One region of the Herbaspirillum sp. Her4 genome, then DNA from elsewhere that is predicted to be linked to it. Evidence: predicted binding sites of a transcription regulator. Region 1 holds the regulator's gene; each other region holds the start of a gene.

Region 1 (7,656 bases):
CTCGACAAGCTCGATGCGGCCCAGCAGGGGCAGCAGGCCTGTGCCCTGTTCCGTCCCGAAGATGTCGAGGTGGTGGATGTCACCGAAGCCGATGCGCAGTGCGTGCGCGGCAAGCTGCTCAACACTTTCTTCCTCGGCGACCGTACCCGTTTTGAAATCGAGATTGGCACCGAACGCCCGGTCATTGCCGAGACCAGCCGCCGTGGCTGGTGGGAAGCCGGCCAGCAGATCGCCATCCGCGTGCCGGCCGAAGCACTGGTAAAACTGGCACCGCGTGCCGAGAAGGAGACCGCATGATCCTGGGACAGATTTCCGACCTGCACATCAAGACCGATGGCAAGAAATCCTATCGCGTGGTGGATACCGCCGAAGCACTGCGCCGCTGCGTGCGGCAGGTCAATGCCTTGAAGCAGAAGCCGGACGTGCTGGTCATCACCGGCGACCTGGTGGACTTCGGCAAGCCCTCCGAATATGCCTGCCTGCGTGACTTGCTGGCACCGCTGACCATGCCGTACTACCTGTTGCCGGGCAACCATGACGAGCGCAATGCGCTGCGCGCGGCCTTCCCGGAGCACACCTATCTGCAGCAGGGCGGCGAGCGCATCGAGTATGTGATCGAGGATCATCCGGTGCGCATCATCGCGCTCGATACCGTGATCCCGCGCGCCAGCGGCGGCGAGCTGGCTACTTCCAGCCTGCTGTGGCTGGATGAGGTGCTGGCCCAGCAGCCGGAACGGCCGACCGTGATCGCCATGCATCACCCGCCCTTTACCACCGGCATCGGGCACATGGATGACATGGGGCTGGCCGATCCGCAGGCATTGGAGGCGGTGGTACGAAAGCATCCGCAGGTTGAACGCATCCTGTGCGGCCACCTGCATCGCTCCATTCAGCGGCGCTTTGGCGGGACGCTGGCCACGACTTGTCCGGGCGTGTCACACCAGGTGCAGCTGGACCTGGATCCGCAAGCACCTTCCTGCTTCGTCATGGAGCCGCCGGGATTCCAGTTGCACTGGTGGGATGCGGCTGCGCAGAGCCTGGTCAGTCATACGGCCTTCATCGGGGAATTCGATGGGCCGTACCCGTTTTATGATGGGGATGAGTTGATTGATTGATCGATTGAACGATCGATCGCTTGGTTGATTGATCTCTTTGAGAGATCAATCAGGGCCGCCGCAGCGATGGGGGAGATGAATGGAAAACGGCAATATCACTTCCACACCAGCGCAATGACCGGCGGCTCGCCATAATCCTCGCAGCGGTCATTGATGGCCGTGCAGCAGAATTCCACATCTTCCACCAGGTCCGGCAGGCGCTGGTGCAGCTCGGCGCTGTGGCTGATCTCGATGGTCAGCACTTCCTTGGGTTTGAGCGTGAACTTGCACATGCCGTCCTCATCGCGCAGGTAGGACAGGCAATCGACCCAGGCATCCATGCTGCGGCCATAGAAATCCGGGAAGCCGAAGGCGGCTGCGCTCTCGGTATGGAAACTGTCCCAGTCGGTGATGCGGTCGCCCGCCAGTTGTACGGTGGCCATGCCTGCTCTCTTTCAGTTTGCTTGTCTGTTGCTCTTGCCGCCGCCCTTGGGGTCGGTGACGAAACCCAGCTTGGTCAGCCCCGCACCCTGCGCGGCTGACATCACTTCGGCGATCATTTCATAACGGGTCGACTTGTCGGCCCGCAGTTGCAGCTCGGGCTGCGGTTTCTTGGCCGCAGCAGCCGCCAGACGCGCATCCATGTCCGCTTCGCTGACCGGCTGGTCGTTCCAGTACAGCTTGCCGGCGGCATCGATGCCCAGCGTGATGGTCTCCGGTTTTTCCGGGGCCGGGTTGGACTGCGCGGTGGGCAGGTCCAGCTTCAGGGCGTGGGTGAACATGGGCGCGGTGATGATGAAGATCACCAGCAGGACCAGCATCACGTCCACCATCGGGGTGACGTTGATGTCGGCCATCGGGGCCGAGTTCTGGTTGTCGTTGAATCCGCCGAAACTCATGTGGGACTCCTCTCGGATCGGGTGTCGAAAAAATTATTTGCGCATGCCGCCGACGCGCTCGCCGGTGGTCAGGTAGGCATGCAGGTCATGTGCGAAGCCATCCAGTTCGGCCAGCACCACGCGGTTGATGCGGGTGAAGGCGTTGTAGGCCAGCACGGCCGGGATCGCTACCAGCAGGCCCAGCGCGGTCATGATCAGCGCCTCGCCCACGGGACCGGCGACCTTGTCGATCTGCACTGTGCCGCTGGCCGAGACCGCCACCAGCGCGTGGTAGATGCCCCAGACGGTACCGAACAGGCCCACGAAGGGCGCGGTCGAGCCGACCGAGGCCAGCAGCGTCAGGCCGCGTTCCAGCCGCGCCGAGACGCGGTTGATCTCACGGCGCAGGGTGCGGGTGATCAGTTCGCCCGGATCGGTCGCGGCGTTGAGCGAGGGCGTGCCCTGTTGGCGCGTGCCGATGTCGGCCGCTTCGGCGGCACGCTCGGCCATGGGGGTGTAGATCTGTTCGCTGTCCAGGCGCTGCATGGCGGCAGTGGCGTCGGCCAGGGTCGGGGCCTGCCAGAATTGTTCGAGGGCATTGCTGCCACGGCGGATGCGCCAGGCGGCCCAGGCCTTGGAGAGGATGTAGAACCAGCTGGCGATCGACATCAGCAACAGCAGATAGGCCACCGAGTGCGAAACGGCATCGCCTTGGGCCCAGTAGTGGGCAAATCCAACGTTCTGTTCCATGGTAGGTGCTTTCGGGAAAGACGCCGCGCGCGCGCGGCAGGGAGTCAATGACGGTTGGCTGGGGGTGAGTCGCTTGGAGCGGCGGACCCCAAAAAAATTCGCTGCCGGACCTGGTGGGGCGCGGCAGCGTCGGGCATTTCCTGTGATTGCGGGCTCGGCTTACTTGAAGCCCAGCACATCCTGCATGTCATACAGGCCGGTGTCCTTGTCGGCCAGGAAGCGTGCGGCGCGCAGGCTGCCCATGGCGTACGACACGCGGCTGGAGGACTTGTGCGAAATCTCGATGCGCTCGCCGATGCCGGCAAACAGGACCGTGTGGTCACCGATGATGTCGCCGCCGCGCACGGTGGCAAAACCGATGGAGGACGGATCGCGCTCACCGGTAACGCCTTCGCGGGCGTAGACGGCGACGTCGTCGAGCTTCTTGCCCAGCGCATCGGCGATGACTTCGCCCATCTTCAGCGCAGTGCCCGAGGGGGCGTCGACCTTGTGGCGGTGGTGGGCTTCGATGATCTCGATGTCGTAGCCGTGCGAGAAATTCTTGGCGGCCAGTTCCAGCAGCTTCAACGTGACGTTGACGCCCACGCTCATGTTGGGCGCGGCCATGACGGCGGTGCGCTTGGCGAATTCGGCGATGGCGGCTTTGCCTTCGGCCTCGAAACCGGTGGTGCCGATGACGACCTTCACGCCGTGGGCGGCGCAGTATTCCAGGTGCTTGAGCGTGCCTTCCGGACGGGTGAAATCGATCAGCACGTCAGCACCGGCCAGGCCGCGTGCCAGCTCGGATTCGATGATCACGCCGGTGGTCTTGCCCAGGAACAGGCCGGCATCGGTGCCGATGGCAGGCGAGGCAGGCGTATCCAGGGCGCCGGAGAGGTGCAGGCCCTCGGCGTTGAGGATGGCTTCGATCAGCATGCGGCCCATGCGCCCGGAGGCGCCGGTCACCGCGATATTCAGTGCAGTCATGTAAAACTCGGAAGAAAGAAGTGCGAAGGACGGGGCTTGCCTGGCTTACTTGTTGGTGGCCGAAGAAGGCGCCACCGGCGAGGCGGGCTTGATCTCGCTGTCGTCCTTGGGTTTGTCGCTGAAGCCGGCCTTGGAACCGACCTTGGCGTCAGTGATCAGGGTCAGGTATTCGCTTTCGGTGGGCAGGTTCTGGCCGCCTTCGACGTGATCCAGCAGGTCATCCTTGAAGAACACCGAGACGCGGCTGGTCATGATCTCGCCGTTGCCCTTGGCCAGACGGAAATCGTAGTCCCAGCGGTTGCTGTGGAACATGTCGGTCAGCAGTGGCGTGCCCAGCACGAAGCGCACCTGGTCGCGGGTCAGGCCGGGGCGCAGTTGCGCCACCATTTCCTTGGAGACGAAGTTGCCTTGCTGGATGTCGATGCGGTAGGGCTTGAAGAAGCCGAACAGGCTGTTGCTCTTGCCGGTCACCTTCACGCCCGAGGTATCGGTGGGTGCTGCCTGTTCCGGTGCCTTGGTCGAGGAGCAGCCGGCCAGCGAGACGGCCAGTGCAGCCAGGACGCCGATGGCGGTGGTGTGATGACGGGACTTCATTCGGGAAAGCATGCGCATAAAGATTTCAACCGGGTTGAGCCATGAGCCTAAAGCGCTATATGATAAGCTAGAACTCACTTCTTAAATAGGCATGAGTGCGTTCCGGGTGTAAAAGGGCGTTCCCCACCGCCCCGCCGGAACGGTCCGCCAGGTCTTCCCAGTGGACCGCCGCGCCTGTTCGAGACCAGTAAAACCCGGGAACCCACTCTACCATGCCGAACAATCCATCCGAACTGAAGGCCAGCGGCCTGAAGGCGACCCTGCCGCGCCTGAAGATCCTCGAAATCTTCCAGAACACCTCCGTGCGCCACCTCAGCGCCGAAGACGTCTACAAACAATTGCTGTCCGACAATCTCGACGTCGGCCTGGCCACCGTCTACCGCGTGCTGACCCAGTTCGAACAGGCCGGCCTGCTCCAGCGCAATCACTTCGAGACCGGCAAGGCCGTCTTCGAACTCAACGAAGGCTCGCACCACGACCACCTGGTCTGCCTGGATTGCGGCAAGGTCGAGGAATTCTTCGACGCCGAAATCGAGAAGCGCCAGCTCAAGATTGCCCAGGAGCACGGTTTCGAGATCGCCGACCATGCCCTGGCCCTCTACGGTCATTGCAAAAACTGCAAGAAAGTGAAGAAGTAAGTTTGCTTTCGCTTGCCTGGCTTGATTCCGGCAAGGCTGCATGAAGGAAAATGTAAAAAAGCCATGTGAGGTCTCACATGGCTTTTTTGCGTCCTGGCGCGATGGTTGTGCTGGCAGCGATCAGTGCTGGCTCAAGGCGCTGGAAAGCAGCTTGGCCGTGATGTCGACGATGGGAATGACGCGTTCGTAGGCCATGCGGGTCGGTCCGATCACGCCCAGAGTGCCGACGATGCGGCCGTTGACCTCGTAGGGGGCGGTGACGATGCTCATGTCGTCCATCGGCACCAGCTGGGATTCTCCGCCGATGAAGATCTGTACGCCCGTGGCCTTGCTGGACACATCCAGCAGCTGCAAGAGCCCGGTCTTCTGCTCGAACATGTCGAACAGGCGGCGCAGTGAATTCATGTTGGAGGAGAGGTCGGTCACCGACAGCAGGTTGCGTTCGCCGGAGATGACCACGTTGTTGTCGGCCTCTTCGTTCATGGCGTCGCTGCCGGCTTCGACGGCGGCCTGCATGAGCGCGGTCATGTCGTCGCGCAGCTGGCGCAGTTCGCCCTGCAGGTGGATGCGCACCTGGTCGAAGGACTGGCCGGCGTAATGCTGGTTGATGTAGTTGGCGGCCTGGGTCAGCTGGCTCGGGGTGTAGTCGACGTCGGTCAGGAGCATGCGGTTCTGCACGTCGCCGCCCTGGTCGACGATGACCAGCAGGATGCGCTTTTCCGACAGCCGCAGGAACTCGATCTGCTGGAACATCGATTCGCGCTTGGGCGTCATCACCACCCCGGCGAACTGCGACAGCGAAGACAGCACCTGGGCCGCATTGGTGATGATCTTCTGGGGCGAACCGCTGTGCTGCAGGCGTGCCTGCAGGCGGCCTTCGAGGGCGCTTTCGTCGATGGCCTCGACGGTGAGCAGCGTGTCGACGAACATGCGATAGCCGCGCGGCGTGGGCACGCGGCCGGCCGAGGTGTGCGGGCTGGCGACGAAGCCCATCTCTTCGAGATCGGCCATGATGTTGCGGATGGTCGCTGGCGACAGTTCCAGGCCCGACAGTTTCGACAGGGCGCGCGAGCCCACTGGCTGGCCGTCGGCGATGTACCGTTCGACCAGGGCCTTCAGGAGTGTGCGGGCGCGGTTATCGAGTTGCATGGGGCATATTCTAGCGGCATATCCGGTAAATGTGACGGCCGCATCAGTTCTTCCAGAAATTGAACAAAGGGTCAGGCTTGCGCCTGCAGCCAGTCGTGCAGCTCATGCAGGTCGCGGCAGATGGCGTCGGGCGTGATGCCTTCGGGCAGGGTGCGGTCGAAACGGTTCATCCATACTGCCCGCAAACCGGCCCGCTGCGCACCTTGCACGTCCAGCAGCGGATCGTCGCCCACATAGACGGTGGCAGCCGGGGCGACCTGCAGTGCCTCGCAGGCGGCGTGGAAGATGGCCGGATCCGGTTTGGCGCGGCCGAAGCGATGGGCGGCAATCGAGACCCCGAAGTGCCCGGCCAGGCCGATGCGCTCCAGATCGGCAAAGCCGTTGGAGACCGAACCCAGAGTGAGTTTGCCCTTCATGCGCAGCAGCGCCGGTTCGACGTCATCGAACAGCGCCACCGTGCTGCGCGCTTCGGAGAACAGGGCCATGGCCGGGTCGACCAGCGCCAGGTCCACGTCATGCTCGCGGAAGACCTCGGAGAGCGCCGTGTGGCGCAGCTTCCAGAGGTCGATGCGATACATCGGGTCGGTCTTCATCAGGGCCATGCGGCGTTCGCGCAGGCTGGCAATGGTATGGGTGGCCACCACGGCGGGTGCATGCTCGCGCAGCCAGTCGTAGAGCAGGTCTTCGGCACGTACCAGCACCGGTTCGATGGCCCACAGGGTATCGTCGAGATCGAACAGGACCGCCTCGATGGGGGAGGGAGCGGGCGAGGAGGGCAGGGAGGAAGCGCTTGGTTTCATTACAATGTCATCTCAAATTATGGTCTAATCCGCAGCATGTGGCCCATCAAATTACCCGTTCAGGCAGCCGTACCCAAAACCGTCGCCATCGTCGGCAAGTTCCAGGCCGTCGGCATCGCGCAGATCTTGTCGGACATCGCGGTGTTCCTGGAGTCGCATGGCCACACCGTGGTCTTCGAGTCCGAGACCGCCGAGAACATCGCCCTGCAAGGCTATGACAGCATGACGCCCGAGCAGATCGGGCATCACGCCGACGTGGCCATCGTGGTCGGCGGCGACGGCACCATGCTCGGCATCGCGCGCCAGCTGGCACCCTACAACGTGCCGCTGATCGGCATCAACCAGGGCCGCCTGGGCTTCATCACCGATATCGCCCAGGACCGCATGATACCGGCTCTGGCCGACATGCTGGAAGGCAAGGTCGAAGCCGAGTCGCGTTCGCTGCTGGAAGCGCGGGTCTACCGCGAGGGCAGCGAGATTTTCCGGGCGCTGGCCCTGAACGATGTGGTGGTGGCGCGCGGCTCCACCTCCGGCATGGTCGAGCTGCGGGTGGAGGTCGATGGCCGCTTCATGTACAACCAGCGTTCCGATGGTCTCATCGTGGCCACGCCCACCGGTTCCACCGCCTATGCTCTGTCGGCCGGTGGCCCCATTCTGCATCCCAGCCTGCACGGGATCGTGATGGTGCCGATTTCTCCGCATTCGCTGTCCAACCGGCCCATCACGCTGTCGGATTCCTGCGAGATCGTGATCCAGGTGGTGGCCGGGCGCGAGGTCAGCGCCAACT
Region 2 (7,656 bases), 1.5 Mb from region 1:
CATGGTCGAGATGTCCAACGTCATGAAGGAACTGGGGCCGGACGCCGACCGCGTGCAGGTGCTCTTCGTGACCGTCGATCCGGAGCGGGATACCCAGGAAGTGCTGGCGCAATACGTGCCGGCCTTCGACAAGCGTTTCCTTGGCTTGCGCGGCGATCTGCAGCAGACCGAGAAGGTGGCCAAGGAATTCAAGGTGTTCTACCAGAAGGTGCCGGGCAAGCAGCCGGGCAGCTATACGATGGATCACACGGCGGGCAGCTACGTATTCGATCCGCAGGGACACATCCGCCTGTTCGTCAAGCACGGACAAGGGCCGCAGACGCTGGCGCATGACATCAAGCTGCTGCTGTCGTGATGGCTTGAAACGATATAAATCGTTTGGATAAAAAGAAAGGCACCCGAGGGTGCCTTTTTCATTGCTGCTGACCTGAATGAAATCCGGATCAGGAATAAGCCTGCAGCGCGGTCTTCATTTTCCTCAGCGCGACTGCTTCGATCTGGCGGATACGCTCGGCCGACACGCCGAACTCGTCAGCCAGTTCATGCAGGGTTGCACCCGAGCCGTCGTCATTGGCCAGCCAGCGGGCTTCGACGATGCGGCGCGAACGGTCATCCAGCTTGGACAGGGCCGCTTCCAGGCCTTCGGATTGCAGGCGGTCGTACTGCTTGGCTTCGATCACGCGGGTCGGTTCCGAATTGTCGGAGGACAGGTAGGCGATGGGGGCGAACTTGTCATCTTCATCATCGGTGGGCGACTCCAGGGCGATGTCGCGACCGGACAGACGGGTTTCCATCTCGATCACTTCTTCGCGCTTGACGTCCAGGGTCTTGGCCAGGGCCTCGACCTGGGCCGGCGTCATCGCGTCCAGGCCTTCCTTGTGGCTGCGCAGGTTGAAGAACAGCTTGCGCTGGGCCTTGGTGGTCGCGACCTTCACGAGACGCCAGTTCTTCAGGATGTACTCGTGGATCTCGGCCTTGATCCAGTGCATGGCATAAGACACCAGACGCACGTTCTGGGCCGGGTCGAAGCGCTTGACGGCCTTCATCAGGCCGATATTGCCTTCCTGGATCAGGTCGGCGTGCGGCAGGCCGTAGCCGAGATAGCCACGGGCAATCGACACCACCAAGCGCAGGTGCGACAGCACCATCTTCTGAGCGGCGCCCAGGTCGTTCTTTTCACGCAGGTCGCGCGCCAGCTTGATCTCTTCTTCGTGGGTCAGCATGGGCAGGCGGTTCACTGCCGAGATATACGCGTCGATATTGCCCAGGCTGCCGGAAAAACCCAGCGCGAGTGCATTGGACTCGGCAGGCATGAGTGCAGTGTGTGCAGACGCAGTTTTCATGGATTCTCCTTGGTTCCTTTGCGGAAACAGTATGAAACGGTAGGAAGCGGATGCTTCGGTTGCCGGGGGCAATGTTGCCAACTTCCCCGGCGCGGCCAACGTGGCCAGACGCTGTTTGGTGCTGTGCTCCGATAAAACTGGAGCAATTCAATAAGGTATTCTAGCACTCGTCACCCAAGAGTGCTAATTGCATGATGGTGCGGTGTTGATAGCCAAGAACTATTGCTTCTCAGCTAATCATTGCGTTGCTTCCCCTTCATATTAGTCGCCTTTGGGCGACAAAAGTTGCGATTGGGGTCAAAAGGGGGCCAGAAACTTGTAACACTTTTTTGCAGCGCGCCAAGTGAGGGGCAAGGCGCAGGAAATGGCCATCCTGCATTGGGAAGCTTCGGTGCTGGGGGGGGGTGGTAAACCGGTCAAATGAACTTGGCTTCAAGTAGAAGACGATCTGACGCCGCTCTTATTGTATGGGCAGCAGGATCAGGTGAATGTTCCTGTCAAAAAAGGAAAGCCCGCATGAGCGGGCTTTCTGGCTTGGCGAACCGGATGGCTGAGCTGGCGCTCAAGCCTTCCTGGCCAACTGCCTGCGCACCGAGAGCATCGCCCCGAACAAGCCCAACAAGCCGCTGATGGCCAGCAGCAGGCCGATGGCCATGGGGCTGGGCAGGGCCAGCTGGAATTCCGAGGCATACAGGTGGGCGAAATCCAGGATGGCTTCATTGAGCGGCTGCTGCGCCGCCACCACCAGCCCCAGCGCCACCGCGCCCGCACACAGGCCCAGCAGCGCGCCGGTGTAATAGAACGGACGATAGATGAAGGAATTGGTCGCCCCGAACAGCCGCGAGACCTCGATTTCGTCGCGCTGCGTCATCACCTGCAGGCGAATCGTGTTGAAGACGACCGCCACCACCACCGCCCCCAGCGTGATCCCCAGGAACAGCAGCACCAGTCGCAGGATGCGCAGCAGCGCCGCCAGGCGCTTGACCCATTCGGAATCGATCTGCACCGTATCCACGCCCGGCTGCTTCTTGAGCTGCTGGGCGATGTCGTCCACCCGGCTGGCATTCATGGCGTTCTCGAAGCCGGGCAGGCGCACCACGTAGCTGTCCGGCAGCGGATTGCTGCCCAGCGTGGCGAGCACGTCGGCCAGGCCGGTCTTGCTCTTCATCGCATCGAAGGCTTTTTCGCGCGGGATGAACTCGACCTTGCCATTGGTGTTGCTGTCCTTCAACACCTGGCTGATGGTCTTGCCCACGGCCTGCGCGGCCTCGCGGCTGGCATCGGGTTTCATGAAGATGCTGATCTCCGGTTCCACCGACATCTGCTCCGAGATCGGGCGCACGTTTTCCAGCGCCGAGAGGCCGGCAAAGGGCAGCGCCAGCGCAATCGAGACCACCAGCACGTTCAACAGGAAATTGCCCGGCGAGCGCAGCAGGTGGCGCAGGGCGTCCGCAATGGCGGCGAAATGCTGTCGGAGCCAGTTCATGGCGACACCTCCACGGGATTGGCCACGCCGTTGTGCCAGCCATCGACGATGCGGCCACGGTCCAGGTAGATGATGCGGTCGGCACCGGTGAGGAAATTTTCGTCGTGGGTCGAGATCAGGCAGGTCACGCCCACGCCGTGGAAGGATTTCAGGGCGGCCAGCACCTTGTTGGCATTGGCCCGGTCCAGATTGGCCGTCGGCTCGTCAGCCAGAATGATCTGCGGACGGTTGACGATGGCGCGCGCAATGGCCACGCGCTGCTGCTCACCGCCGGACAGTTCCAGCGGCTCGCACATGGCCTTCTCCAGCAGGTCGACCTTGTCGAGCGCGGCGCGGGCGCGCTTTTCCGCATCCGGGCGGGAAGAGCCGGTCACGATCAGCGGCAGCATCACGTTGGCCAGCAGATTACGGTCCAGCAACAGCTTCTGCTGCTGGAAGATCAGCCCCAGGTTGCGCCGCAGGTAGGGCAGGCCGGAAGGTTTCAAGCCCGCGATGTCGGTGCCGCTGACGGTGAGCTTGCCCGAAGTGGGCCGCTCGATGGCCGCGATCATCTTCAGCAGCGTGGACTTGCCGGCACCGGAAGGGCCGGCCAAAAAGATCAATTCGCCCTTCTTCACCGACAACGTAATGTCGCGCAGGGCATAGACCTCGCGCGCGTATTGCTTGGAAACCCGGGTAAATTCAATCATCGGTTCAACTCAGGAGGGCATCGACGAATTCGGTGGCATTGAACGGCTGCAGGTCTTCGATCTTCTCGCCCACGCCGATGAAGTACAGCGGCACCGGGCGGGTCTTGGCGATGGCGGCCAGGATGCCGCCCTTGGCGGTGCCATCCAGCTTGGTCACCACCAGGCCGGTCAGCCCCAGCGCATCATCGAAGGCCTTGACCTGGGCCAGCGCATTCTGGCCGGTGTTGCCGTCGATGACCAGCAGCACTTCATGCGGTGCCGAGTTCATCGCCTTGGCAATGACCCGCTTGATCTTCTTGAGTTCATCCATCAGGTGCAATTGCGTCGGCAGGCGGCCGGCGGTATCGACCATCACCACATGGGTGCCTCGGGCTTGCGCCGAATGCACCGAGTCATACGCCACGGCGGCCGGATCACCGGATTCCTGCGCGATCACCTGGACGTTGTTGCGCTCGCCCCAGACCGCCAACTGCTCGCGGGCCGCAGCGCGGAAGGTGTCGCCGGCGGCCAGCAGCACCGACTGGCCGTGCGCCTGCAGATGCAGGGCCAGCTTGCCGATGGTGGTGGTCTTGCCGGCACCGTTGACGCCGGCAATCATCATCACCAGCGGCTTGTCGCGGCCCAGCACCAGCGGGCGCTGCAGCGGCTGCAGCAGGTCGATCAGCAGGGTGCGCAGGGCGGTGCGCACCTGGGCGGCTTCGGTCAGGCGCTCGTTTTTGACTTTTTTCTTCAGTTCGGCCAGCAGCCACTGGGTGGCTTCCACGCCGGCGTCCGATACCAGCAGGGCCGATTCCAGTTCCTCGTACAAGTCTTCATCGATGCGCGCACCCACGAACAGCGTGGTCAGGTTGCTCGAGGTCTTGGACAGCCCGGCCTTCAGGCGCGACAGCCACGAGCGCTTGACCTCTGGGGCCGGTTCCGGCGCGGCGACGATCTCGACTTCTTCGGCGGCCTCTTCGACGGCGGCCACCGGCTCCGGGGGGGCGGCCGGGGCAGTCAAGGGTTGGGGCACAGGCTCCGGGTCAGCGATCGGCGTCGGGGCTGGGGGTGCTACCGGTGCAGGCGCGGCAACTGGTGGCTGAACCGCAGCGGGAGCGGCAGGAGCAGGAGCAACGGATTCAGTCGGGGGCGGAACCACCGGGGCCGGCTGGGCTGCCGGTTCGGCCTGGGGCGGCAGCGCGGGTTGCGCTTCCGGTTTGGGTTTTCTTTTGAAAAAACTGAACATCGGATGGCGGATAGGCTGGATGGTAGCTGCGGCCGGGGCGGGGGAGGGCGGGACGGCAGGCGCGTGGCTGCCCTGACAACCGCAGTGGACAGGTTACAATTGCCCTTCCACAAGACCCGCGCATGGCCGCCAGGGTCAATGAATACTGCATTTTATCAGAGCACAGCCCATGAAATCGAAGATCAGAGCCCTCCTGGCCACCGCCCTGCTGAGCCTCCTGGCCGCTACGGCGGCGCAGGTGCGGGCCGAGCCGGCGCGCGAATTCGTGCTGGCCAACGGCATGAAAGTGGTCGTCAAGGAAGACCGGCGCGCCCCCACGGCGGTGCAGATGGTCTGGTACAAGGTCGGCAGCATCGATGAACTCAACGGCACCACCGGGGTATCGCATGCGCTGGAACACATGATGTTCAAGGGCACCAAGAACCACAAGGTCGGCGAATTCAGCCGCCTGGTGGCCGAGCTGGGCGGGCAGGAAAACGCCTTCACCGCCAATGACTTCACCGCCTACTTCCAGCAGATCGAAAAGAGCCATCTGGAAAAGGTGATGGCGCTCGAAGCCGACCGCATGGCCAACCTGCAATTCGACGCCAAGGAATTCGCCAAGGAAATCCGCGTCATCATGGAAGAACGCCGCTGGCGCACCGATGACCAGCCCATGGGCCTGCTGAATGAAGCCCTGAACGCCGCCGCCTGGACCGCCCACCCCTATCACCACCCCGTGGTCGGCTGGATGGACGACCTGCAGCACATGACGGTGCAGGACATCGCCGGCTGGTATCGCCAGTGGTACGCCCCCAACAACGCCACCCTGGTGGTGGCCGGGGACGTCGACGCCCAGCGCGTGCTGGCCCTGGCCAAAAAATATTTCGGCAAGATCCCGTCCCACCCCGTGCCCCAGGGCAAGCCGCAGAACGAGCCCGAGCAACTGGGCTTGCGCCGCGTCACCGTCAAGGCACCGGCTGAAAATCCTTATGTCGTGATGGCCTGGAAGGTGCCCGCCCTGCGCAATGTGGAAGCCGACCAGGAAGCCTACGCCCTCGACGTGCTCTCCGCCGTGCTGGATGGCTATGACAATGCCCGCCTGACAGCCAACCTGATCCGCACCGCCAGCCAGGCCACTGCAGTCGGTGCCAGCTACAGCGGTGTAGCACGCGGCCCGGTGCTGTTCACGCTGGAAGGCAGCCCGGCCAACGGCGTTTCCACCGAACAGCTGGAAGGCCTGCTGCGCGCCGAAGTGCAGCGCATCGCCAGCGAAGGCGTCTCCGAGCAGGAACTGCAGCGCGTCAAGACGCAACTGATCGCCTCGCAGGTCTACAAGCGCGATTCCGTTTTCGGCCAGGCCATGGAGATCGGCATGATGGAAACCACCGGCCTGGGCCAGAAGAACATCGACCGCATCATCGACCGCCTCAAAAGCGTGACCGCCGCCCAGGTGCAGGCGGTGGCCCAGAAATACTTCAAGGACGATACGCTCACGGTCGCCACGCTGGTCCCGCTGCCGCTGAACGGCAAGAAGCCCGCCGCGCCGCCGCCCGGCCTGTTGCATTGAGGATTGACGTTTTTTGCACCATTAAGCCGGGATGAATGCTGTATCGAACGGCATTAACGCAGGCTTAATGGGATGCCCAAGTCGCTGAGTTCTTCCTTTCCTGATCGATCGGCTTCTGTTCTTTACGGAGAAAACCATGCCCGTCATCGTCGTCGCCAACCCCAAGGGAGGCGTAGGCAAGACCACCCTGGCCACCAACCTGGCCGGTTATTTCGCAAGTCTTGGCCATGCCGTCATGCTGGGCGACATCGACCGCCAGCAGTCTTCGCGCGCCTGGCTGTCGATCCGTCCGGAACAGGCGCGCCCCATCAGCACCTGGGACATCAACGAGGACTACGTCGCCAAGCCCCCCAAGGGCAGCACCCACGTGGTGCTGGACACGCCCGCCGGGCTGCATGGCTGGCGTCTCAACGATACCCTCAAGCTGGCCGACAAGATCCTGGTGCCGCTGCAGCCCTCGATTTTCGACATCCTGGCCACCCAGGATTTCCTGCGCCGCCTGGCCAATGAAAAGGCGGTGCGCGATGGCCAGATCGATGTCGGCATCGTCGGCATGCGGGTCGATGCCCGCACCCGCTCGGCCGAGCAGCTGCAGCGCTTCATCGAGGGCCTGAAGCTGCCGGTGCTGGGCCATCTGCGCGATACGCAGAACTACGTGCAACTGGCTGCACACGGTCTGACCCTGTGGGATATCGCGCCCTCGCGCGTGCAGCGCGATCTCGACCAGTGGCAGCCCATCCTGCAGTGGCTGGGCGGGCAGCCGGCCGCTGAGCCCGACCCTGAACAGAACGCCTGACATCACGCTTGCCCCGTCGCTTTCGATTTCCGTTTCCATGAAAAAAATTCTTCCTCTCCTGCTGCTCCCGCTGGCCTTCCTCTGCAGCGCTCCCGCTTCGGCGGCCCTGGCCATCCAGTCCTGGACCCAGCCCGATGGCGCGCGCGTGCTGTTCGTGGCCAATCACTCCATTCCCATGCTGGATGTGAGCGTGCAGTTCGATGCCGGCCAGCGCCGTGATCCCGCCGCCAAGGCCGGCCTGGCCGAGCTGACCGTGGCCAGCCTCACGCGCGGCGTGGAGGCCGCCAACGGCGCGCCGGCACTCACCGAAGCCCAGATCCTCGACGGCTTTGCCGATGTCGCCGCCCAGCAGCATGGCGGTGCCGGGCAGGACCGTGCCGGCGTGAGCCTGCGCAGCCTGTCCTCGCCCGCCGAGCGCGATGCCGCGCTGGGTTTGCTGGGCCGCATGCTGGCCCATCCGGCCTTCCCGCAGGCGGGCCTGGAGCGTGACCGTGCGCTGGCCATCGCCAATCTGAAGGAAGAACTGACCAAGCCCGAAACCATCGCCGAGAAGGCCTTCATGGAAGCC
Region 3 (7,656 bases), 310 kb from region 1:
CCACGCGCTCTTGCAGCTTTTCACGGTCGTAGTCGGAGGTCGCTTCGCCGATCTGGGTGCGGATCATTGCCACGCGAGCTTCGATGCCAGCGGCTTCGCCGTTGCCGTCGATGATGGTGGTGTTTTCCTTGCCGATTTCAACGCGTTTGGCTTGGCCCAGTTCAGCCAAGGTAGCCTTTTCCAGGGTCAGGCCGACTTCTTCGGCGATCACTTGGCCGCCGGTCAGGATGGCGATGTCTTCCAGCATGGCCTTGCGGCGGTCGCCGAAACCAGGAGCCTTGACGGCAGCGGTCTTCAGGATGCCACGGATGTTGTTGACCACCAGGGTAGCCAGGGCTTCGCCTTCGACGTCTTCAGCCACGATCAGCAGCGGACGGCCAGCCTTGGCGACTTGTTCCAGCACCGGCAGCAGGTCACGGATGTTGGAGATCTTCTTGTCGAACAGCAGGATGAAGGGATTGTCCAGAGCGACGATCTGCTTCTCTTGGTTGTTGATGAAGTACGGCGACAGGTAGCCACGGTCGAATTGCATACCTTCGACGATGTCCAGTTCGTTTTCCAGCGACTTGCCGTCTTCCACGGTGATGACGCCTTCCTTGCCGACCTTTTCCATGGCCTTGGCGATGATGTCGCCGATGTCCGCGTCGGAATTGGCCGAGATCGAGCCGACTTGAGCGATTTCCTTGGAGGTGGTGGTGGGCTTGGCCAGGTTCTTCACTTCACCGACGATGGCGGTGACAGCCTTGTCGATACCGCGCTTCAGGTCGGTCGGGTTGAAGCCGGCGGCGACGTACTTGAAGCCTTCGCGCACGATGGCTTGAGCCAGCACGGTTGCGGTGGTGGTACCGTCACCGGCGTTGTCGGAGGTCTTGGAAGCGACTTCCTTGACCAGCTGGGCACCCATGTTTTCCAGCTTGTCCTTCAGTTCGATTTCCTTGGCGACGGAAACGCCGTCCTTGGTCACGGTCGGGGCGCCGAAGCTGCGCTCCAGCACGACGTTGCGTCCCTTGGGGCCCAGGGTGACCTTGACTGCGTTGGCCAGGATGTTGACGCCGTTGACGACCTTGGCGCGTGCTTCATCGCCGAAAATAACTTGCTTTGCTGCCATGTTGGATTCTCCAGAAATTCGGTTCAGTTCATGTCGCCGGGCTCGGGCCTGAAGATTCAGGGAGCACCGGCTGCTGTCTTGTTGCCGATGGCCTTCACGTTTTCTCTATCTATATAGAAGGAAAAGGAAGGCCGGATGCCGAATTACTTCTCGACGACGGCGAACAGGTCTTCTTCGCGCATGACCAGCAGTTCCTGGCCATCGATCTTCACGGCCTGGCCGGAGTACTTGCCGAACAGAACGCGGTCGCCGACCTTCACGGCCAGTTGGCGGACCTTGCCATCTTCCAGGATCTTGCCGTTGCCGACGGCCAGGACTTCGCCTTGGTCCGGCTTTTCGGTCGCTGCGTCAGGCAGAACGATACCGGAAGCAGTCTTGGTTTCCTGGTCGAGGCGCTTGACGATAACGCGATCGTGCAAAGGGCGAAGATTCATGAGAACTCCTTAATTTTCAATAAGTTAGCATTGATTGCGGCGATGCCTGCAACGGTTTTCTTCCAAATGCAGCAGACGTCACCGCATGAAAAAGGGGATTGCGCCCGGCGGCGCTGTTAGCACTCTGCCGTGACGAGTGCTAAGTATAGGGATGGGTTGGGGAATTTTCAAGGCGTCAATTGCCGTGTTTGCGCGCCTGGTCTGCTGTCGGAAATCATCTAAGTCAGGATTTTTGTCACTTAACTCTGGATTTTCCGTTGGAAGCACGAATTTCCATAAAGAAACGTTTTACCTCAATGCTGTGTGGCATTGATAATTTTTCTCCGTTTCGGGGTTCTACCCACGTTGCATCTCGTACCGCCTTGTTTAAAGCCCTACCAAGAGTCTTGGCTTCTTTCTCAGTTAAGCCGGCAAACAAATGGACTTTCTTGGATTTTTCTTCCATCCCTACTTTTTGCAGATAGGCCGGCAAATCCTCCAGTGATCTCTTCACGCCATCTGCTTCCGTTTGGAAATGGCCGTGCAAAATGGCTGAGATAATTGCATTTTGGAAATGAACCTGTTTCCAGCTGGGCTGAGCATCAAAAGAGGAATTTGCTCGTGAGACCTGGCGAAGGTCATATCTGCAAAAAAAACAAATGGCCAGATTTTGCACAGGAGGTGGATGAAAGCTGCCTCCGAGGATTGGACGATGCGTGGCTAGTGGCATTGAGCATGATGTGCATCTGTCTTCAAGTGGTTCTCCGTGTATCCGACACAGAGTGATATCTCGAAATCGCCAATCAAGCCGAAGATACGGTGTATGGTCACCTCGCCAGCAATGTGGGCAAAATCTGTAGTCGATATCGTCACACTTCCGGCGTAGTAAGAGGTCTTTCAAATAAGGTTGCTCGACAAAGCGGCAACAACTTCTTCGGATCACCTCAAGAACGCTATGTGAAATACGGCACCGCTCACCAAAAATATCGAGCTGCTTTGCGGTCATGCAGAAGTCCATGTCCGGATCCTTTGTCGTCTCGAATATTTTGTGAAACTGGAGAAAGCTGATGTCGTGTCGCTGAGCTATTCGCTGCGTCAAAGAAGCAAGTGTTTCAGTCGGAAAAGGTGGATCAACACCTGGAAAAAATAGATGCATAAATTAGAAGAGGTGGAGCTGCCGATGCCCTGCTCTACTCAACTTGTACTTTCCTGCCGACTGGCGGAGAGCCTGCAAAGATAGCCATTCCGCGAATCGAATATCAGCAGTTGAGTCGGCTTCTTGTACAAAGACTTTCAGTGCTGGCATGTGGACTGAATCGATTGTTGTACTTACCTGATCGCTAGCGGCCGCACGACAAAACTCTCTTAGCCGGGCATATCCGCGCTCAATACATCGAGTAGCATCTTCAGTCCTGAAGATCTGCTGGCTACGGCCAGTCCCTATATGACTGTCAATATGCTCTTTGAAACCGAAGATCCAAACCAATTTGGAGATAGCATCAAGGCTGAGATTCGAGAGCGCTGACTCCAGCGGATCCTGGGGGAGAAAAGTCGCACTATCTGAGCTCAGTTTGCTTTGAACGAGTGATGCTACGCGAACACTGGCTTTCAAAGGGAGGAGAGATTCTGGCTCAACACCTGTCCACGCGGCGCCACAATTGCAACTCAATAGTGAAGGACGCATCCATTGAATATAGCGGCGGCACCGTGGGCACCGATCAATTAGTGTGCAGTTGTGGTTGGGGCAGGCACACACAAACTGAAAGTCCCAGGTTTGACGGCAGTAGCCGCTCTCATCGAGACACTTGGCGCATATCTGTGGCCGAAGCGGACGTATCAGATATGGTTTCCTGATAATGATCGTATCCAAGGTATGGAACGGCATCCCATCTTGATGCCGGCGTCTCCACATTGCACGTTCTATTTTCTCCACAGAGCTTCCGAATGTGTACGCAATGTCTCGACAATCTTCGAACTTGAATCGATTTAGTTTGTCTCTTCCCAGTCGCTGATAAAGCCAATGGATACCCTGGACGGCGTTTGCATTCGCCATGCGGAGTACAAAGCCCATCAGAGCCTCATCAGGTTCTGGTGAGCTTTGTCTCGGCATTGGGAGGAAATCACGCAGGCCCAAAGATATTCTCCGCATCAGTGCTGTTTCCGAAAACGGAGTGGAACCCTTCTTTCAGGCAATCCTGATCGAGGGAGGTCTTTTTGGACTTAAGTCCTGATGCTGCACTGGCAATCAATATCTGCTTTAACGTTCGTGGAACGCCGTTGGTCATCTTATGAAGTTGTTTCGTGAAGGTCGTTACCGGCATGAAGTCAAAGGAGCTGACCTCTTGAGCAATTCTCAGAAGAAGACCGGACCATGATGCGTCATGCTTAAATTCAGACATCGTGAAGGTGGCTGGAGCTCTCGACGCTAGTTGATCGTTGCTGTCGCCCAAAGGAATGAACTCCCTGGTTCCCATCATCACAATCACGATTCCAGCACTATCTCTGAGCACTTTGATCCAGTCAGTGATGGCCGCTGCTGAAAGAGTTCGTCTTCCGCGAGAGATATGCTGTGATTCATCGATGAAGACCGCAACAACCTTGCGCTCCTTTAAAGTTGTTGCGAGTAATGCGCTTTGATCTGCGATCGTCGAAGTGCGAACGACTGTTTGATATCCAAGTTGCTTCATCAAACCTGACACCAACTGACCAACGGACGTGTTCGCTCCCGCGGAAACAGTAAGGCACATAGAGCCGGTAGGTACTCGAGAGTCAGTTGCAAGACCTTGTTGCACAAGTTTGATGAGCGAAGATTTTCCACATCCGGACGGCGCAATAACTACGCCGCCAAAGCTGACGTCGGAAAGACTATTGAGGTAAATAAGCTCGAGGATGCCGTCATATGCTTCCTGAAATTGCTGGTGCATGACGAGCGTCGCGTTCACTTGACGAGCGATGTGGGCTAAGCTTTTGGGGTTCATGTGGGATCTTTCAATCAAGTAGGATGCTCGAAAATAATGGAATATCTTCTGGACGGATTGGCAAGCCCTCCTTGGCTTCTACGAGTTGCTCGGGCGCTCGAGATGCGGTGGCTTTCAAATCGCCTGCGGATAGAAGTGTCTGAGAGGACGTCAATGATCCGAACTGCTGCGCCGCTTTGATGTTCTTCTTCCCTAAATTTCCTTTTAAGAATCCCTCGTACATATCAATCATTTCCAGTTTTCCTTGTCCCAGTACCAGAATCGTGTCTTTTTTTCTTAATTCGCTTTTCTTGGCCAAGCGAATTGCGCGGTGTTGAATTACCGATAGGCCTTCGGTGTACTCAGGGTAGATGCTAGGAACTCGAAGCCATTTTCCGTTTCGAGGATCTTGTACAAATACGTAGTTCAGGTCTTCTGGTTGGTACTTGACCAGTGTCTTGAAGGTCAGGCCAATTTGCCTCCGAAGCTGTTGCAACTCAATGCTGTTGTATTTCAGGTAGGCACTTTCAATCCCAGAATTTCCGACGGTAAGATTTTTCGTCAGCGCGCTAATAAGCCCTAGCTCTTGCTCGGATGCCGAAAATTCCGGAGGGGGGAGGCGCTCAAATCCTTCTTTAAAGGTTTGGAATGGTTGCGCTAACGTATATTCATTGACGTCCATCGGCATGACATCTACGAACAATTTGAGTAGTCCTTGGCACAACTGACTAAAGGTAATAGCAGCAGTCTTTTTCGGATCAGGTGGCAGATAATTGTTCTCAGGTTTATGAACGCGCCCTTGCGCCGGCAGGTTTTGCGAAACAACGCCAAGTGCGCGTTCGACCTTCGGCTTGAGCCAGGGCTGGCGAACGGCGCAATATTGAATGTCGGTATTCAAATGCCAGGCCGCCATCTTGAACTGTGGAGAGTGGAACTCCAGGCCGTTGTCGACGACTGCCAGTTCAAAAATTCCGCAGCCCATCCATGGATTTTTCAGAAATGAAACGCCTTCCGTGTATATCTGCTTTGGACTGATTGCGATTTTTAGAGCATTTAAGGTCGGGCCGAGACCGGTTCCCCAAAAGCTTATGTAGAAGCCGATCACATACCCCGAGTAGGAGTCCACTACGATGGTGATGGTTGGACGTCCCATAGGGAGCCCGGACCGATCACAAATCACCACGAGATCAAGCTGCGTGTGATCTACCTCCACGCGCTCAAGAACACGTGATGCCCTAGGCCCTCCCATTGAGTAACGCCACTTGTTGCGGGCATAGGCAACTCCGTGCCGGGCAGCGTCGCGGTGGTACTTATCCACTTCATTGGCAATGCGTCGGACAGTGGAAGTACTGACCTCAGAGTGTGTGTTCGAGAGAGCTTTTAGTTGTCGATTCACCAGCAACACAGCGCGGCTGAGTGGATATCGAGCTCTAGTGAAGTATTCGGCACGCAGGACCTTCCGAACCAACTCTAAGGTGGTTGTCGAAATTTTTCGGTCACGCTTACGTAGGTGGTTTTTCGAGAGCATTGCATGAGGGTTCATGCTAGACAGATCCAGTTTCCGCCAGTTTTCACACACCCAAGATGTTGAAGGAGCTGTTTCATTCCTTTCTGCCGCTACTTTTGAGATTACATCGGCAATTAATCTCTTTTGACCTCTGCTGATTCCTTGCTTTTTTGCTGCATTGATGTACGCGTACTTACGCTCGATCTCTTTGCGAAACTTATCCGGGAGACTATCTGTGCTTGTAATGAGCTTCGGTCCGTCGTCTTTGTTGGCATCTTTCGAATCGACAGGTGTGCCGTTCACAACCACAAGTTTCCCTGCCAATACCTCACGATAGACATGGGCTAACGACCATGTATGAATTCGGCCGGTTAGTAGTTCTTCAAATTGCACCTCGGTGTCACTCAGCATTCTCCTGAATTCCAGCAATTGCGTGTCCCGGCGAAGTGTTAAACCAATTGAGAAAGTGTAGATAGTCATGATGTTCGTTCTTAGGAAGATGGACGGCGGTGGCTTGGCTGATCGGCTCGGAAAGATCGATTGAGAGTTCCCTGCGGCCTATGAAATGGAGAATGTCGGTCTCTGAAACATCTGCTCTTTGCACCAGCTCTTCGATCCGAAGACCGTCGGATGACTCGCCTAGAGCCACTAGGCAGCGCTGCTTGCATTTCTCGCTTGCTGAGCCGCGGGCAAAGCGCAGTAGAAAGCTGGCATTCTCGAACTTGATGCCGCTGTCAATTTCTTTGTCAGTCACCACTAAAAAATGCACATTCCTTTCGGCTAGGATTCGCTTCGCTTCGGCCAACTTGTGGTGGTGGCTTTTGAGGAATCTACTAGGTTTAATTTCGATAACGACTTTGGCTCCGTCCTTTAGGCAGATGAAAAAGTCTGGGACGTAGGTGTGCATCTTTCCGTCCTCAAGATATTCGAGGCGAAACGGCTGATGATTGATGCTCTGGACCATCGGGATCACCAGGGCCTGGAGTAGAAAGCGGCGTTCAAGCTGCGATTCGTATTCGATCGCGTGCCCCTGAATCCAGGAGCATGCAAGGATGCCGACGGATCGGTGTGTAGATCGATGCGCGACATTTCTAACCGGCTTGATTGGGCCGTCTGAGGACAATACGTCCGAGAGGTTTTCGTTCTTTTTTGACAAAATTGCTCCTCTTCCCTCCAGCGCTGGGCTGGAGTGAATGTGGTTTTGTAAAAAGGAGACGGACGTAGGCGTGCGAATGCAACAGCAGCACTGACGTGGCTATTGACATGCGACGAGGGGGAAGGGATACTTTAGGCAGGAACGTAATCCTAGAAGTACCCCAAAAAGCCCGCGAGCTCGAACTCGTGGGCTTTTTCCTTTCTACATCCTCGTAAGTTCATTGGTGGGATGTAATCAGCTCATTGTTGCTGTCCTTTCTGCTAGTAGTTGAAGTAGTGAAACTAGGCTATTTGGCATTGGCGCGTTGATCAGCAAGCCAATTTGCAACATCTTTGACAAGAGCAAACTTGCCTCTCCGATTGGGAATTGCAAAAACAGGTATTGGGATTGTCCTACGAGCGAAAGCTTGCCGAAATGCCTCTGGCGATGCATACCCTAGTGTTATGCGCAAATCGTCGCCCGATACTAATGGGCCGTAACGCTGGGTGAGTTCATCTTCGAGAGCTGTCCTCAAT

Evidence for each region. The regulator HrcA, encoded in region 1, represses chaperone genes, less so after heat shock. The targets are predictions, from matches to a motif close to TTAGCACTCNNNNNNNNNGAGTGCTAA.
Region 2: rpoH (RNA polymerase sigma factor RpoH) is a predicted target of HrcA. The motif match lies at 1,504-1,530, and genes of this name have one in related genera.
Region 3: groES (co-chaperone GroES) is a predicted target of HrcA. The motif match lies at 1,659-1,685, and genes of this name have one in related genera.

The regions. Positions count from the first base shown of each region.
Region 1 is NZ_CM176330.1:1,808,451-1,816,106, forward strand. Features, by position in the region: gene ACWFUC_RS08270 (ABC transporter ATP-binding protein) at 1-297, shown strand, start outside; gene ACWFUC_RS08275 (phosphodiesterase) at 294-1,115, shown strand; gene ACWFUC_RS08280 (barstar family protein) at 1,211-1,537, opposite strand; gene ACWFUC_RS08285 (ExbD/TolR family protein) at 1,550-1,993, opposite strand; gene ACWFUC_RS08290 (MotA/TolQ/ExbB proton channel family protein) at 2,027-2,722, opposite strand; gene dapB (4-hydroxy-tetrahydrodipicolinate reductase) at 2,882-3,688, opposite strand; gene ACWFUC_RS08300 (outer membrane protein assembly factor BamE) at 3,734-4,282, opposite strand; gene fur (ferric iron uptake transcriptional regulator) at 4,495-4,920, shown strand; gene hrcA (heat-inducible transcriptional repressor HrcA) at 5,041-6,069, opposite strand; gene ACWFUC_RS08315 (HAD family hydrolase) at 6,141-6,869, opposite strand; gene ACWFUC_RS08320 (NAD kinase) at 6,906-7,656, shown strand, end outside.
Region 2 is NZ_CM176330.1:266,216-273,871, reverse strand. Features, by position in the region: gene ACWFUC_RS01270 (SCO family protein) at 1-355, shown strand, start outside; gene rpoH (RNA polymerase sigma factor RpoH) at 444-1,343, opposite strand; gene ftsX (permease-like cell division protein FtsX) at 1,906-2,829, opposite strand; gene ACWFUC_RS01255 (cell division ATP-binding protein FtsE) at 2,826-3,518, opposite strand; gene ftsY (signal recognition particle-docking protein FtsY) at 3,523-4,743, opposite strand; gene ACWFUC_RS01245 (M16 family metallopeptidase) at 4,913-6,292, shown strand; gene ACWFUC_RS01240 (ParA family protein) at 6,429-7,088, shown strand; gene ACWFUC_RS01235 (M16 family metallopeptidase) at 7,126-7,656, shown strand, end outside.
Region 3 is NZ_CM176330.1:2,121,174-2,128,829, forward strand. Features, by position in the region: gene groL (chaperonin GroEL) at 1-1,108, opposite strand, end outside; gene groES (co-chaperone GroES) at 1,252-1,542, opposite strand; gene ACWFUC_RS09675 (hypothetical protein) at 1,778-2,251, opposite strand; partial or broken gene ACWFUC_RS09680 (TniQ family protein) at 2,288-2,677, opposite strand; gene ACWFUC_RS09685 (TniQ family protein) at 2,681-3,670, opposite strand; gene ACWFUC_RS09690 (TniB family NTP-binding protein) at 3,642-4,499, opposite strand; gene ACWFUC_RS09695 (hypothetical protein) at 4,510-6,465, opposite strand; gene ACWFUC_RS09700 (TnsA endonuclease N-terminal domain-containing protein) at 6,386-7,141, opposite strand.